3 regions of the Bradyrhizobium sp. ORS 86 genome follow, and region 2 is predicted to be linked to each of the others. Evidence: predicted binding sites of a transcription regulator. Region 2 holds the regulator's gene; each other region holds the start of a gene.
What was found. The regulator LexA, encoded in region 2, represses DNA repair genes until DNA is damaged. The targets are predictions, from matches to a motif close to TGTTCNNNNTGTGTTCNG.

Region 1: a site for LexA is predicted at 2,468-2,485, ahead of P6U25_RS00845 (YifB family Mg chelatase-like AAA ATPase). Genes of this name have one in related genera too.
Region 3: a site for LexA is predicted at 2,542-2,559, ahead of P6U25_RS27820 (ATP-dependent helicase). Genes of this name have one in related genera too.

The regions. Positions count from the first base shown of each region.
Region 1 covers NZ_CP120699.1:178,387-182,542, reverse strand. The annotation lists gene P6U25_RS00855 (response regulator) at 1-161, opposite strand, end outside; gene P6U25_RS00850 (hypothetical protein) at 291-758, opposite strand; gene P6U25_RS00845 (YifB family Mg chelatase-like AAA ATPase) at 879-2,417, opposite strand; gene P6U25_RS00840 (hypothetical protein) at 2,532-2,750, opposite strand; gene P6U25_RS00835 (TonB-dependent siderophore receptor) at 3,128-4,156, shown strand, end outside.
Region 2 covers NZ_CP120699.1:3,762,763-3,766,918, forward strand. The annotation lists gene P6U25_RS17320 (ComEC/Rec2 family competence protein) at 1-98, shown strand, start outside; gene P6U25_RS17325 (hypothetical protein) at 95-325, opposite strand; gene P6U25_RS17330 (hypothetical protein) at 473-901, opposite strand; gene lexA (transcriptional repressor LexA) at 1,203-1,907, opposite strand; gene glp (gephyrin-like molybdotransferase Glp) at 2,130-3,341, opposite strand; gene P6U25_RS17345 (HAD family hydrolase) at 3,370-3,996, opposite strand.
Region 3 covers NZ_CP120699.1:6,032,832-6,036,987, reverse strand. The annotation lists gene P6U25_RS27820 (ATP-dependent helicase) at 1-2,320, opposite strand, end outside; gene P6U25_RS27815 (DUF1328 domain-containing protein) at 2,605-2,778, shown strand; gene P6U25_RS27810 (thioesterase family protein) at 2,792-3,319, opposite strand; gene P6U25_RS27805 (FAD-binding oxidoreductase) at 3,468-4,156, shown strand, end outside.

The DNA of each region.
Region 1 (4,156 bases), 3.6 Mb from region 2:
TGAGGATCGTAGCTTTTATCCGAAAGAATGCCGGTGATGAATCCAAAGGCGCCGCCGAACGCCGCGGAGAAAATCATAAACGAGCGGACGATCAACGTGATCCAGGAATGGCGTCGCAGGAAACGACGCAGGCGCAACTTGATCCTGAGGAAACGCCCCATCAATGGTGGCCCTGAGATAGCTTGATCCGTCGGGCACGATGCGTCGGCGACGTTGCAAAGTGCTTGAGGCCGTCGAGGGTTTCTTGCCGCCCCGCGAACAGGGTTAGCGAAGGGTTAATTCGGGGCGCGTCAGAGCGACGCCGCCTCGAGGCTGCGGTGGCTGCCGTGCGCGCTGACGATCAACGCTGCGGCGTCGCGCGCCGAGAAGGTCTTCGACTGCACGAAGACGCGATAGTCGGACGGGCCGTCATGCGCAAGATAGATGACCGGATCGCTCGGCGACGGATCGCTGGAAATCGCAATCAACTGCGGCACGGCGCTGCTCGCGCAGGCGCCGGCCTCGCTGTCGTCGACGTCGTCGATCACGGTGAAATCGGCATTCTCGGCACTGTCGGCGATCCGGACCCTGACGGTGGCAAGGCGGGGATCGTCGGTAAAGCTGACGTGAAGCTGGGCCAGCCAAGGGATCGAAGCGATCTGCAGCGCGGCGCTGCCGACTTCGATGCAGGGCCGAGAGCCGGGCAAGATCTCGGCGCGGGCAAACACTGCGGCCGCGGCCAGGGGGACCACCGAGGCCAGAACCTTGAAACGCAACATGACGCTACTCGCTCGACCGGAGCTCCCGCAGGTTGCGGGGACTTATGGTTTGCGGAGCGTAAATAAAACTCGTTACCACCGCGTTGACGCGGAGCGGTGTCCGGCGCGAAACGGGACAGCTCAGGCGGCGCGGCGCAGATCGTCGGCGAGCGCCCGGTAGGACAGCGCTTCGGCGAGATGCAGGCGGCCGATCGTCTCGGCGCCGTCGAGGTCGGCCAGCGTGCGCGCCACCCGCAACACGCGGTGATAGCCTCGCGCCGTGAGGTGCATGTTATCGGCGGCCTCCCGCAACAGCTTCTGCCCGTGTGCATCGGGTTGCGCGATGATATCGAGCAGCGAGCTCGGCGCCTCTGCATTGGTGCGGAGGTGCGGCATGCCGGCCGCGGCGTAGCGTGCGCGCTGGATGTCGCGTGCGGCCGCGACGCGTGCGGCAACCTCGGCCGATCCTTCGGATGGCGGCGGCAGGATCAGATCCGCTGCGGTCACGGCCGGCACCTCGATCCGCAGATCGATGCGATCCATCAGCGGACCCGAGATCCGCATCTGGTAGTCCGCGGTGCAGCGGTCGAGCCGGCCGCGCTTGCAGGAATAGCCGGGCTCATAGGCATGGCCGCAACGGCACGGGTTCATTGCCGCCACCAGCATGAATCGCGCTGGATAGGTGACACGATGATTGGCTCTGCTCACCGCGACCTCGCCGTTTTCCAGCGGCTGGCGCAGCGAATCCAGCACCCGCGGATCAAACTCCGGCAGTTCGTCGAGGAACAGCACGCCCTGATGCGCGAGCGAGATCTCGCCGGGCTTTGCGCGCATGCCGCCGCCGGTCAGCGCAGCCATGCTGGCGGAATGATGCGGACTGCGGAACGGACGCCGCGCCGTCAACGCGCCGTCGCGGATCTCGCCCGCGACCGAGGCGATCATCGAGACTTCAAGCAGCTCCGACGGCGACAGCGGCGGCAGAATCGAGGGCAGCCGTGCCGCCAGCATCGACTTGCCGGCGCCCGGCGAGCCCATCATCAACAAGTGATGTCCGCCGGCGGCCGCAATCTCGAGCGCGCGTTTGGCGCTCTCCTGGCCCTTGATATCACGCAGGTCGAGCAGCGCTTCCTCGCGCTCATGCACTTTCGGCTGGGGACGCGACAGAAGCTGCGTGCCCTTGAAATGATTGGCGATCTGAATCAGCGAGTTCGCTGCGATGATCTGGATGTCAGGGCTCGCCCATGCTGCTTCCGAGCCGCAAGCGGCCGGGCAGATCAGCCCCTCGTCGCGCGAATTGGCGCCGATCGCGGCGGGCAGCACTCCTGCGACCGGCGCGATCGATCCATCGAGCCCGAGTTCGCCAAGCACGGTAAAGCCGTTGAGGGCGTCCGGCGGGATCGCCCCGATCGCGGCCATCAGCCCGAGCGCGATCGGCAGGTCGTAGTGGCTGCCTTCCTTGGGCAGGTCGGCCGGCGCGAGGTTGACGGTGATGCGGCGCGCCGGCAGCGCCAGGCCCGAGGCGATCAGCGCCGAGCGCACCCTCTCGCGCGCCTCCGAGACCGCCTTGTCAGGCAGGCCGACGATCGCGAACGCCGGCAGACCAGGCGCGACCTGCACCTGCACGTCGACCGCGCGGGCCTCGATCCCCTCGAAAGCGACGGTAGAAACGCGTTGGACCATGCTGCCCCTGTCTTCCGCAATCGAAGGTAGCGGAACCCGGCACCAAGTGCAAGAACATTACGGGAACGACTGGAGTGTTTGCTGTTTGCTGCCCGGTGCCGCCATGCGTCGCCGTCACACCAACTCCGGATCGGAGCCGATGGTGTCGGCATCGTCATGCAAACGACGTGTGACCCTGACCATCGATCGCATCGACGAAGGTCCGCAGGAGTCGCTCCACAACATCCGCCGCGTCGCGGGCACATTGTCGCAGCGCGCCGCCGATTTCCCTTCTGTTTCAGCAATCACCACGTTTGGCGCCGCGCAGTCTCGACCTATTCCAATGACCGACATCTGTACTCGCGCGCTCTCCGCTGTAGAGCCGGATCACAAATTCACATCCGGACTGACATCAGGGGCGCCTTCGCGTGATCGACAGACTCGTTTCGCATTCCATTCGTCAACATCCAGTCTTGCGAACGATCGGTCTATGCACCGCCGCCGCGTTTGTAACCGGCGCGGCGATCGAAGAAGCCGACGCGCAATCGGCATTGCCGCCGGTGACAGTGGATGCGCCTCAGACGCGCACGAACACGACCGCTGCAAAGCCCGGCCGTCGCGCGGCGGCCGCGCGCGCGAGCCGTCCCAATCGCGCACCGCAGCCACCGCGCGAGACGAACTCGCCTGCGTCCGTTGCCGGGTCTGGCGCGGGAGAGCGCGCCGGCGGTCCGGTGGTCGGTTTCGTCGCCACGCGTTCGGCGACTGCGACCAAGACCGACACGCCGCTGCTCGAAACGCCGCAATCGATCTCGGTCGTCACGACAGACCAGATCAGGAACCAGGGCGCAGAGTCGGTGGGCGCCGCATTGCGTTACACCGCCGGAGTCAGTGGAGACGTCAACGGCGGCTCGGACATCCGCTTCGGCGGCTTGCAGATTCGCGGCTTCGACATGACGATGCCCGGCCTTTATCTCGACGGCTTGCGGCTGCCCAGCAGCAACTACGTGCACTTCCTCGGGCTCGATCCTTACGGCGCCGAGCGCCTCGAAGTGTTGAAGGGACCATCCTCCGCGATGTTCGGCGGCAGCGGCACCGGCGGCATCCTCAACTATGTGAGCAAGCTTCCGACCGCGCGCGAGTTCGGTGAAGTGTCGCTGTCCGGCGGCAGCTTCAATCGCTACCAGGGCGAATTCGACGTCGGCGGCCCCGCCAACAAGGAAGGTACGGTGTTGTGGCGCCTGACCGGTGTGGCGCGCGACGGCGAGACCCAGGTCGACTACACCAAGGACAGCCGCGTCTTCGTCGCGCCGGCCGTCACGGTGAAGCCGAACGACGATACCACCATCACCTTCCTGGCGAACTACCAGAAGGAGCGGACGGGCTGGGGTCTGCAGTTCTTGCCGCCGTCCGGCACCGTCTGGGCCAATAACGGCCGCTTCATTCCGAACACGCGTTTCGTCGGCGAGCCTGGCTTCAACCAGTTCGATACCGAGCAATCTTCCGCTGGCTACATGCTGTCGCACGACATCAACGCCGCGCTGACCTTCCGCCAGAACCTGCGCTATTCGTGGATGCACAACGAGCAGAAGAGCTTTTACGGCACCGGCTATGCCTCGGCCGCCGACGAAGCCGCCGGCCTGTTGTCGCGCGGTGGTGCCGGTGGCGCCTCGACGATCAATTCCTTCGCGGTCGACAATCAGTTGCAAGGCAAATTCGTCACCGGCATCCTGAGTCACACGACGCTGTTCGGCATCGACTAT
Region 2 (4,156 bases):
ATACCGAGAGCGAGGCCACGCTGCGCATACCCGGCCGTGCGCCGCGTCCGGCGGTGGACGCGACCCCGGCAGAGGCTGACCTGCAAGGCGACGATTAGGGCTGATCGGGCAGAGGAGCGGTGTTCGGCAGGTCAAAGGCGCCAAGATGGTACTCGTCCGAGTCAGGGTTGGCGTCAGCCTTCCTGACCAGGGTGAACGTCGCTTCGGGAAATTGCTGCCAGATCTTCAGGTCGTCGGCCGTCACCGTCAGCCAGCCGAACCGGAACATGTACCGGCCCGGCTCCGTGACGCGTCCAGCCCTTTGCCATGTGACCTTGTCGACCACCGAGCACGTCCTTGTCCGTGACCGATGATGCGCCAAGGCGCCGTCTAACGCAAACTCCCGATGCGCCCCGGAACCCTAAGTCCGGGGCCGCTCGAAATCGCTTAAGTCACCCGCCGCCGGACAATTCATCCAGCGGCCATGATGCGCTCAACCCAAAAACAGCGACGCGAACGCAGAGGGCCGCCGCTCGACCGCCTTCGGCTTCTCGACGACGGGCGGGTGGAGAGCAGGTAGCTGCAGCACGGTGACGCGTTGTCCTTCGACGAGCTGGGTCACCAGCACGTGGCTGCCGTCGGGGAATTCGACCGCATCATGATGGCGATCGGGCACGTCGGGCTCGACTTCGTTGAACACGCCGACACGGAAGCCGATCGTCTTGGTCCAGATCCAGCGGCTGTCGTAGCGGACGTTCTCGACGAACGCGAGCTCGGTGCCGGGCAGCATGCAGACCGCGACAGTCGGATCGCTCTCCGAAGCAAAGCCGCGGGTTGACGTGCCGCGGAATGTCGTGGTGATCAGCGTCTCTCCGACAATGGCGGGGCGCGATGCCACGGCGTGCAGACTATAGTCACACATCGGATGGCTCCTCATTTCGAGATAGCGACCCATGCCTCTCCTGAGGCGTGGGCCTCTACCAGAGTGGACAACAGCAAACGAGGTTCTTCCCGTTTCTGGGCGATTGTACGACTGGCAGCGCGAGCCTCCGATCACAAACACGCTACACCGTCCGGATGGTATCAGGACGCGCCGGAGGGCACTCACGCCGCGCAGTCCATGAAGCAACGGCGTTGCGCGCTGCTCGTTCCCTCGCAACGGATGTGCGACTGCACATAGACACGACGCGCTGCACGCGGTCGCCCCTGGACCTGGGGTGCGGTCAGTATTTGCGATAGAGCCCGATCAGCTTGCCCTGGATTCGCACGCGGTTTGGCGGCAGGATGCGCACTTCATAGGCGGTGTTGGCCGGCTCCAGCGCGATCGATGCGCCGCGGCGACGGAAGCGCTTTAGCGTCGCTTCCTCGTCGTCGATCAGCGCCACCACAATATCGCCGGTATTGGCGGTGTCGTTGCGCTGGATCAGCGCCATATCGCCGTCGAGGATGCCGGCGTCGACCATGGAATCGCCACGCACCTCCAGCGCATAATGTTCGCCGGCGCCGAGCATGTCCGGCGGCACGCTGATGGTGTGGCTGCGCGTCTGCAGCGCCTCGATCGGCGTGCCGGCCGCGATCCGGCCCATGACGGGGACGGCGACCGGACGGTTGCCATCATCCTCGGCGACCGGCGGCGTGCTACTGCGCTTGCCGAGCGTGCCCTCGATGACGCTCGGGGTGAAGCCGCGGCGGCCGTTGCCGCCGCCGGCCGACAGCTCCGGAAGCTTGATCACCTCGATGGCGCGGGCGCGGTTCGGCAGGCGGCGGATGAAGCCGCGCTCTTCCAGCGCTGTAATGAGGCGGTGGATACCGGACTTCGAGCGCAGGTCGAGCGCATCCTTCATCTCGTCGAAGGAGGGCGGGACGCCGGCCTCTTTCAGACGTTCATTGATGAAACGCAGAAGTTCGTACTGTTTGCGCGTGAGCATCTCGAGTATTCCCCCGGTTGATAGCGTCGTTCGATTCCGAGACCTTCAGGGAGCCTGATCGGGAGCGCGAAACTTGCGGCACTCCTCAGCGCGCTCCCATTCGTGGACACCAGTACTCGAAACAAATCATGAACGGACACTATATGTTCGATATGTGTTCCGCAACCACTTAATTTCCGGTGAATGCGGCCGACTGCGCACGATCGGCGCGGCCGCAACGCCTCATTCAGGGAGTGTCAGAATCTCACACGCCTCGCCTTTGACAGCCGCGGGCGCGAACGGCGGACGGATCACAAGTGCCCGTGCCGCAGCGAGATTTCCCAGCAGCGAGCTGTCCTGCTGGCTGACGGGTGTTGCGATCAGCGTGCCGTCGTCGCGCTCTTCGAGGCGCGCACGGAGATAGTCCTCGCGCTGATCGTTGGCGGCGAGGTCACGGCCGAGCAGGGCGCTCTTGCGGACATGATGAATCACTTTTCGGCCGCTCAGGGCCCGAATCAACGGCACCAGGAACAGGAAGGCGCAGACATACGACGACACCGGGTTTCCGGGCAGGCCGATCACCCGCATCGTTCCCAACCGGCCGTGCATCATCGGCTTACCCGGCCGCATCGCGATCCGCCAGAACGCCATCTGGACTCCCTCGGCGTCCAGTGACTGCTTGACGAGATCGTGGTCGCCGACCGAGGCGCCGCCTGTGGTGATCAAGATGTCGGCGTCCGCCTCCCGTGCCCGGCGGATGCCGGCGGTGGTGGCAGCGACGGTGTCGGCGGCGATCCCGAGATCGACGGTCTCCGCGCCCTCGGCGCGGGCAAGCGCCCGCAGCGCGTAGCCGTTGGAATAGACGATCTGGCCGGGGCCGGGGCGGCAGCCCGGCATCACCAGCTCGTCGCCGGTTGCCAGCACCGCGACCTTCGGGCGGCGGCGCACGGCGAGTTCCGGATAGTTCATGGCCGCGGCGAGCGACAGCGCGCGGTCGGAGAGGCGACTGCCGGCCGCAAGCAGTACATCGCCCTCGCGGAAGTCGACGCCCGCGAGGCGGATGTGCCGTCCCTTCGCGGCGGCCTCGGTGATCGTGATGTGACCGCCGTCGGTCCTGGTATCTTCCTGGATGATGACGGCGTCGGCGCCGTCGGGGATCACGCCGCCGGTGAAGATTCGTACCGCTTCACCCACGCCAACCGTGCGCTCGAACGGACGCCCGGCTGCGACTTCGCCGATCACCTTCAGCCTCGCCGACAGGTCGGACGCATCGGCCGCGCGCACCGCATAGCCGTCCATTGCCGACATCGGCTGCGGCGGCTGCGTGCGACGCGCCGCGACATCGCGTGCCAGCGTGCGGTGATAGGCGGCATCGAGCGCGACCGTCTCTTCCGGCAGCGGCTCGGCGCCGGAGAGAATGGCTGACAGGGCATCGGCAACCGGCATCAGGGCCACGGACAGGGCTCCTCAAATCCCAAGGGCTTCATATTCCAAGTGCGGCGAGTGCCCTTGCCACGTCATCCGTCGATGTCACGTGGACGGCACGAAGGCCGCGCGCCCGCGCGCCTTCGATATTGGCGGCCGTGTCGTCGAAGAACAGGATCCGCGACGCCGGCACGCCGATCGCTTTTACCACATGATCGTAGGCCTCGGCGTCCGGTTTTCGAAGGCCGATCGCCGACGACAGGAATACGTCGCGGAAATGGCTGAGCACATCGGCATAGGCGACCGAGAAATGCGCGACATGGGCCGGGTTGGTGTTGGAGAAGGCATAGAGCGGCAGCCGCCGCGCGGCCGTCGCCAGCAGCGGCGCGATCCCCGGCATTTCGCCGGTGAAGATCGCGTTCCAGCCCTCGAGGAACTGCGCATCGGTGAGGTCGATACCGAGCGACCGGCGCAGGTTCGCAAAAAACGCGGCGTCATCGACCTTGCCGGTCTCGTGATGCTTGAAGCTGTCATCGACGACGAAGCGCCTTGCGAGATCGGCAGGCGCGCAGCCGGCGTGCTCCGCCCAGCGCGCCATCACCCTGTCGAAGTTGATATCCAGCACGACGCGGCCGATATCGAACAGCAGCACGTCGACGGAATTGGGAGAGAGTTGCGTGGTCATTGCACGACCGATGTACGAAAATTGCGGGCAGGCGGCAACGGTTTCGATCTCCGCGGGAGCGCTCGTCGCGACGGGCACATCCTCGCGAGCGATGGATTGCGCGAATGATGGCTTGCATCCTGAGGTGCCCCAACAAAAGTGTCGTCCCGGCGAAGGCCGG
Region 3 (4,156 bases), 2.3 Mb from region 2:
CGCCGCCGCGGTTGCGATTCGCCTGGGCGCGCTGCCAGCCCGGGGTCGCGTAGCTCGAGCCGAATGATTCGAGATTGTCGAAGCGCGAGGCGCCATAGCCGCCGGTGCCGCCCCAGCCGGAGCCGCCCTTGGATTCGGTGATCTCGACATTGTGCGCCGGCAACTCGTCGAGGAAGCGCGAGGGGATCGTGGTCGACCAGGTGCCGTGGATGCGGCGGTTGGTGGCGAAATAGATTTTCGCGCGGCGGCGGGCGCGGGTCAGTCCGACATGAGCGAGGCGGCGCTCTTCCTCGAGCCCGGCGCGGCCCTGCTCGTCGAGTGTGCGCTGGCTCGGGAACAGGCCTTCCTCCCAGCCCGGCAGGAACACGTTGTCGAATTCGAGACCCTTGGCGGAATGGAGCGTCATCAGCGACACCGCCTCATCGCCGGCATCGCCGTCGCGGTCCATCACCAGCGAGATGTGCTCGAGAAAGCCTTGCAGGTTCTCGAACTCCTCCATCGAGCGGACCAGTTCCTTCAGGTTCTCCAGCCGGCCCGCGGCATCCGCCGAGCGGTCCTTCTGCCACATCTCGGTATAGCCGCTCTCGTCGAGCACGATCTCGGCGAGCTCGGTATGCGTCGTCACCTCGGACTGGGCGCGCCAGCGGTCGAATTGCGCGACGAGATCGCGCAACGATCCGCGCGCCTTCGGCTTCAGCTCGTCGGTCTCGACTACGGCGCGCGCCGCCTCGAACAGCGGAATGCGGCGCTTGCGGGCGTGATCGTGCAGCATCTGCACGGTGGCATCGCCGAGCCCGCGCTTCGGCACGTTGACGATGCGCTCGAAAGCGAGATCGTCGGCCGGCGAATTGATGGTGCGCAAATAGGCCAGCGCATCGCGGATCTCGGCGCGCTCGTAGAAGCGCGGGCCGCCGATCACGCGATAGGGCAGGCCGAGCGTGACGAAGCGGTCTTCGAACTCGCGCATCTGGAACGAGGCGCGCACCAGGATGGCGACGTCGTTGAGGTTCTCGCCCGCGCGCTGCAGCTCCTCGATCTCCTCGCCGATCGCGCGCGCTTCTTCTTCCGAATCCCAGGAGCCGGTAACGGTGACCTTCTCGCCGTCGACGTCCTCGGTGCGCAGCGTCTTGCCGAGCCGGCCCTCATTGTGCGCGATCAGATGCGAGGCCGCGGCGAGGATGTGACCGGTGGAGCGGTAGTTGCGCTCCAGCCGGATCACCTTGGCGCCGGGAAAATCGTGCTCGAAGCGCAGGATGTTGTCGACCTCGGCGCCGCGCCAGCCGTAGATCGACTGGTCGTCGTCGCCGACGCAGCAGATGTTCTTGGGTGGCGCCGTTGCCGCATTCTCCGTTATTGCGGGATGCGCTGAAAGTGCAGACCCGGAATCTGGAGCCGAGTCCTCCTCACCTCGAGATTCCGGGTTCATGCCTTCGGCATGCCCCGGAATGACGGGAGGGTCGAGGCGCCCCGGAATGACGTCGGAGAGAGCGCGACCCGGCCGCGTCGGCGCCTGCGACAGCAGTCGCAGCCACAGATACTGCGCGACATTGGTGTCTTGATATTCGTCGACCAGGATGAATTTGAAGCGGTTCTGATACTGCCGCAGCACATCCGGGTTCTCGCGGAACAGCCGGATGTTCTCCAGCAGCAGGTCGCCGAAATCGGCGGCGTTGAGGATCTTCAGCCGCTCCTGATAGGTGGCGTAGATCTTGCCGCCCTTGCCGTTGCCGAATGAGGCGGCTTCGGCCGCCGGCACCTGGGACGGCGTGAGCCCGCGATTCTTCCAACTGTCGATCAGGCCGGCCAGCATCCGCGCCGGCCAGCGCTTGTCGTCGATGTTCTCGGCCTGCAAGAGTTGCTTCAACAGTCGCACCTGGTCGTCGACGTCGAGCACCGTGAAATTTGATTTGAGCTGCACCAGCTCGGCATGGGCGCGCAGGATGCGGCCGCCGATCGAGTGGAAGGTGCCGAGCCACGGCATGCCCTCGACCGCCTGGCCCAGCATCTGGCCGAGCCGTACCTTCATCTCGCGCGCCGCCTTGTTGGTGAAGGTCACCGACAGGATCTCGTAGGGCCGCGCGCGGCCCTGGCTCAGGATATGCGCGATGCGCGTGGTCAGCACCCGCGTCTTGCCGGTGCCGGCGCCGGCGAGCACCAGCACCGGGCCGTCGAGCGTCTCGACCGCCTCGCGCTGCTCCGGATTGAGGCCGGAAAGATATTGCGGACCGCCTGCGGCCGCCCGCGCACGCGCGGCGATGCCGCCAGCCGCGGGCTGGTGCTCGGGAACGCCGTGATGGGGCTGTTTGCTCGGCTCGGTCATAGGCGAATCGTCTCGGCCCACGATGGCACCGCGGGACGGTGAAAGGGAGCCTTCTTAGCAGGGATTAAGCCCCATATAGGGCTTCATCGGCCGTTTTGACAGGTTTTATCTGATGGCGCCGGAACGACTCCGCTGACAGTTTTTCGTCCGTTTGGTTCCAGAAATCGGCGAAAATTTCGCGATTTCGGTGGCAGGAACCGGCCCATCGCCGCCGGATTGTTTCTTCAGGTTATGTGCCGGCGCAAACCTGCGCGGCCAAACGAAATGAAGCAGAGGTTTTGGTCATGCTGAGTTGGGTCGTCACCTTCCTGGTCATCGCCCTGATCGCAGGTATTCTGGGCTTTGGCGGTATCGCCGGCGTATCCATCGATATCGCCAAGACGATCTTCTTCATCGCCGTCGTCCTGTTCCTGATCTCGGCTGTGGTCGGTCTGGTGCGCGGCCGCACAAAGGTCTAGCGCGGCTCGACGCTTAAGTCTGCGAAGGCATCGCCACGTTGCGGCCGATGCCTTCGGGACGCGGCACGCCCGCATAGCTGTCGACGATCGATTGCGCGCGGGCGCGGATATCGGGCGGAAACGGCGCCACCTTGCGCGCCTGCATGTCGATGTGCAGCGTGAGGTTCTCCGACGTCGCGGAGATCCAGCCTTCGCTGGCGTGGCGCAGCTCCTCGAATGTGTGCAGCCGCTTCTCGTCGGCGCCGAGCAGGTAGACCGAAACCTGCACGGGATCGCCGAGATGGATTTCCCGCAAATAACGCACATGGCATTCGGCGGTGAAGGTCGAGCAGTGCCGCTCCTTCATGTAGGCCGGGCCGATTCCGATCTGCAGCCACATTTCGTCGATCGCGCGGTCGAACATCACATTGTAATAGGCCATGTTGAGATGGCCGTTGTAATCGATCCATTGCGGCTCGATCTGCATCACCGAGGACAGGAACGGGGCGGGCGGAAGCGAGGTCCTCTTCAAGATCCCCTTGGCGGCCGTCACTGAAGTCATTATCCATCCTCGTCTGTTCGACCCATTCGAGCATCGTTTTGCGAGCATGGTTTCGGCGCGCGATCGGCGGCCAATTTTTCGGATCATGCTCTCTTGACCCCTTATACAAGCTTTGCCACGGTCGGCCAAAGCCGGGAGGAATTTTGACGTGGCGACAACGATTTCGAGCAATGTGATGCGACCTGAGCCGCAGGCTCTCAAGAGCGCGATCGACGCGCTGGCGGCGCGGTTCGGCAACCGGCTCGTGACGTCGCAGGCGGTGCGCGAGCAGCACGCGCATACCACCACGTGGCTGCCGACCCAGCCGCCGGATGGTGTGGTGATGGCGCAGGAAACTTCCGACATCCAGGACGTGGTGCGGATCTGCGCGCAGCACCGCGTGCCGGTGATCGCGTTCGGCACCGGAACCTCGCTCGAAGGCCAGGTCAACGCGCCGGCCGGTGGCATCTGCATCGATCTGCGCGACATGAACAAGGTGCTGGAGGTCCATGCCGAGGACCTCGATTGCGTGATCCAGCCGGGCGTTACGCGGAAGGCGCTGAACGAGCATCTGCGCGACCAGGGCCTGTTCTTCCCGATCGATCCCGGCGCCGACGCCTCGCTCGGCGGCATGACCTCGACCCGCGCCTCGGGCACCAATGCGGTGCGCTACGGCACGATGCGCGAGAACGTGCTGGCGCTGAAGGTGGTGCGCGGCGACGGCGAGATCATCACCACCGGCACGCGGGCGAAGAAGTCGTCGGCCGGCTACGACCTGACGCATCTGTTCGTCGGCGCGGAAGGCACGCTCGGCATCATCTCCGAACTCACCATCCGCTTGCGCGGCATTCCCGAGAC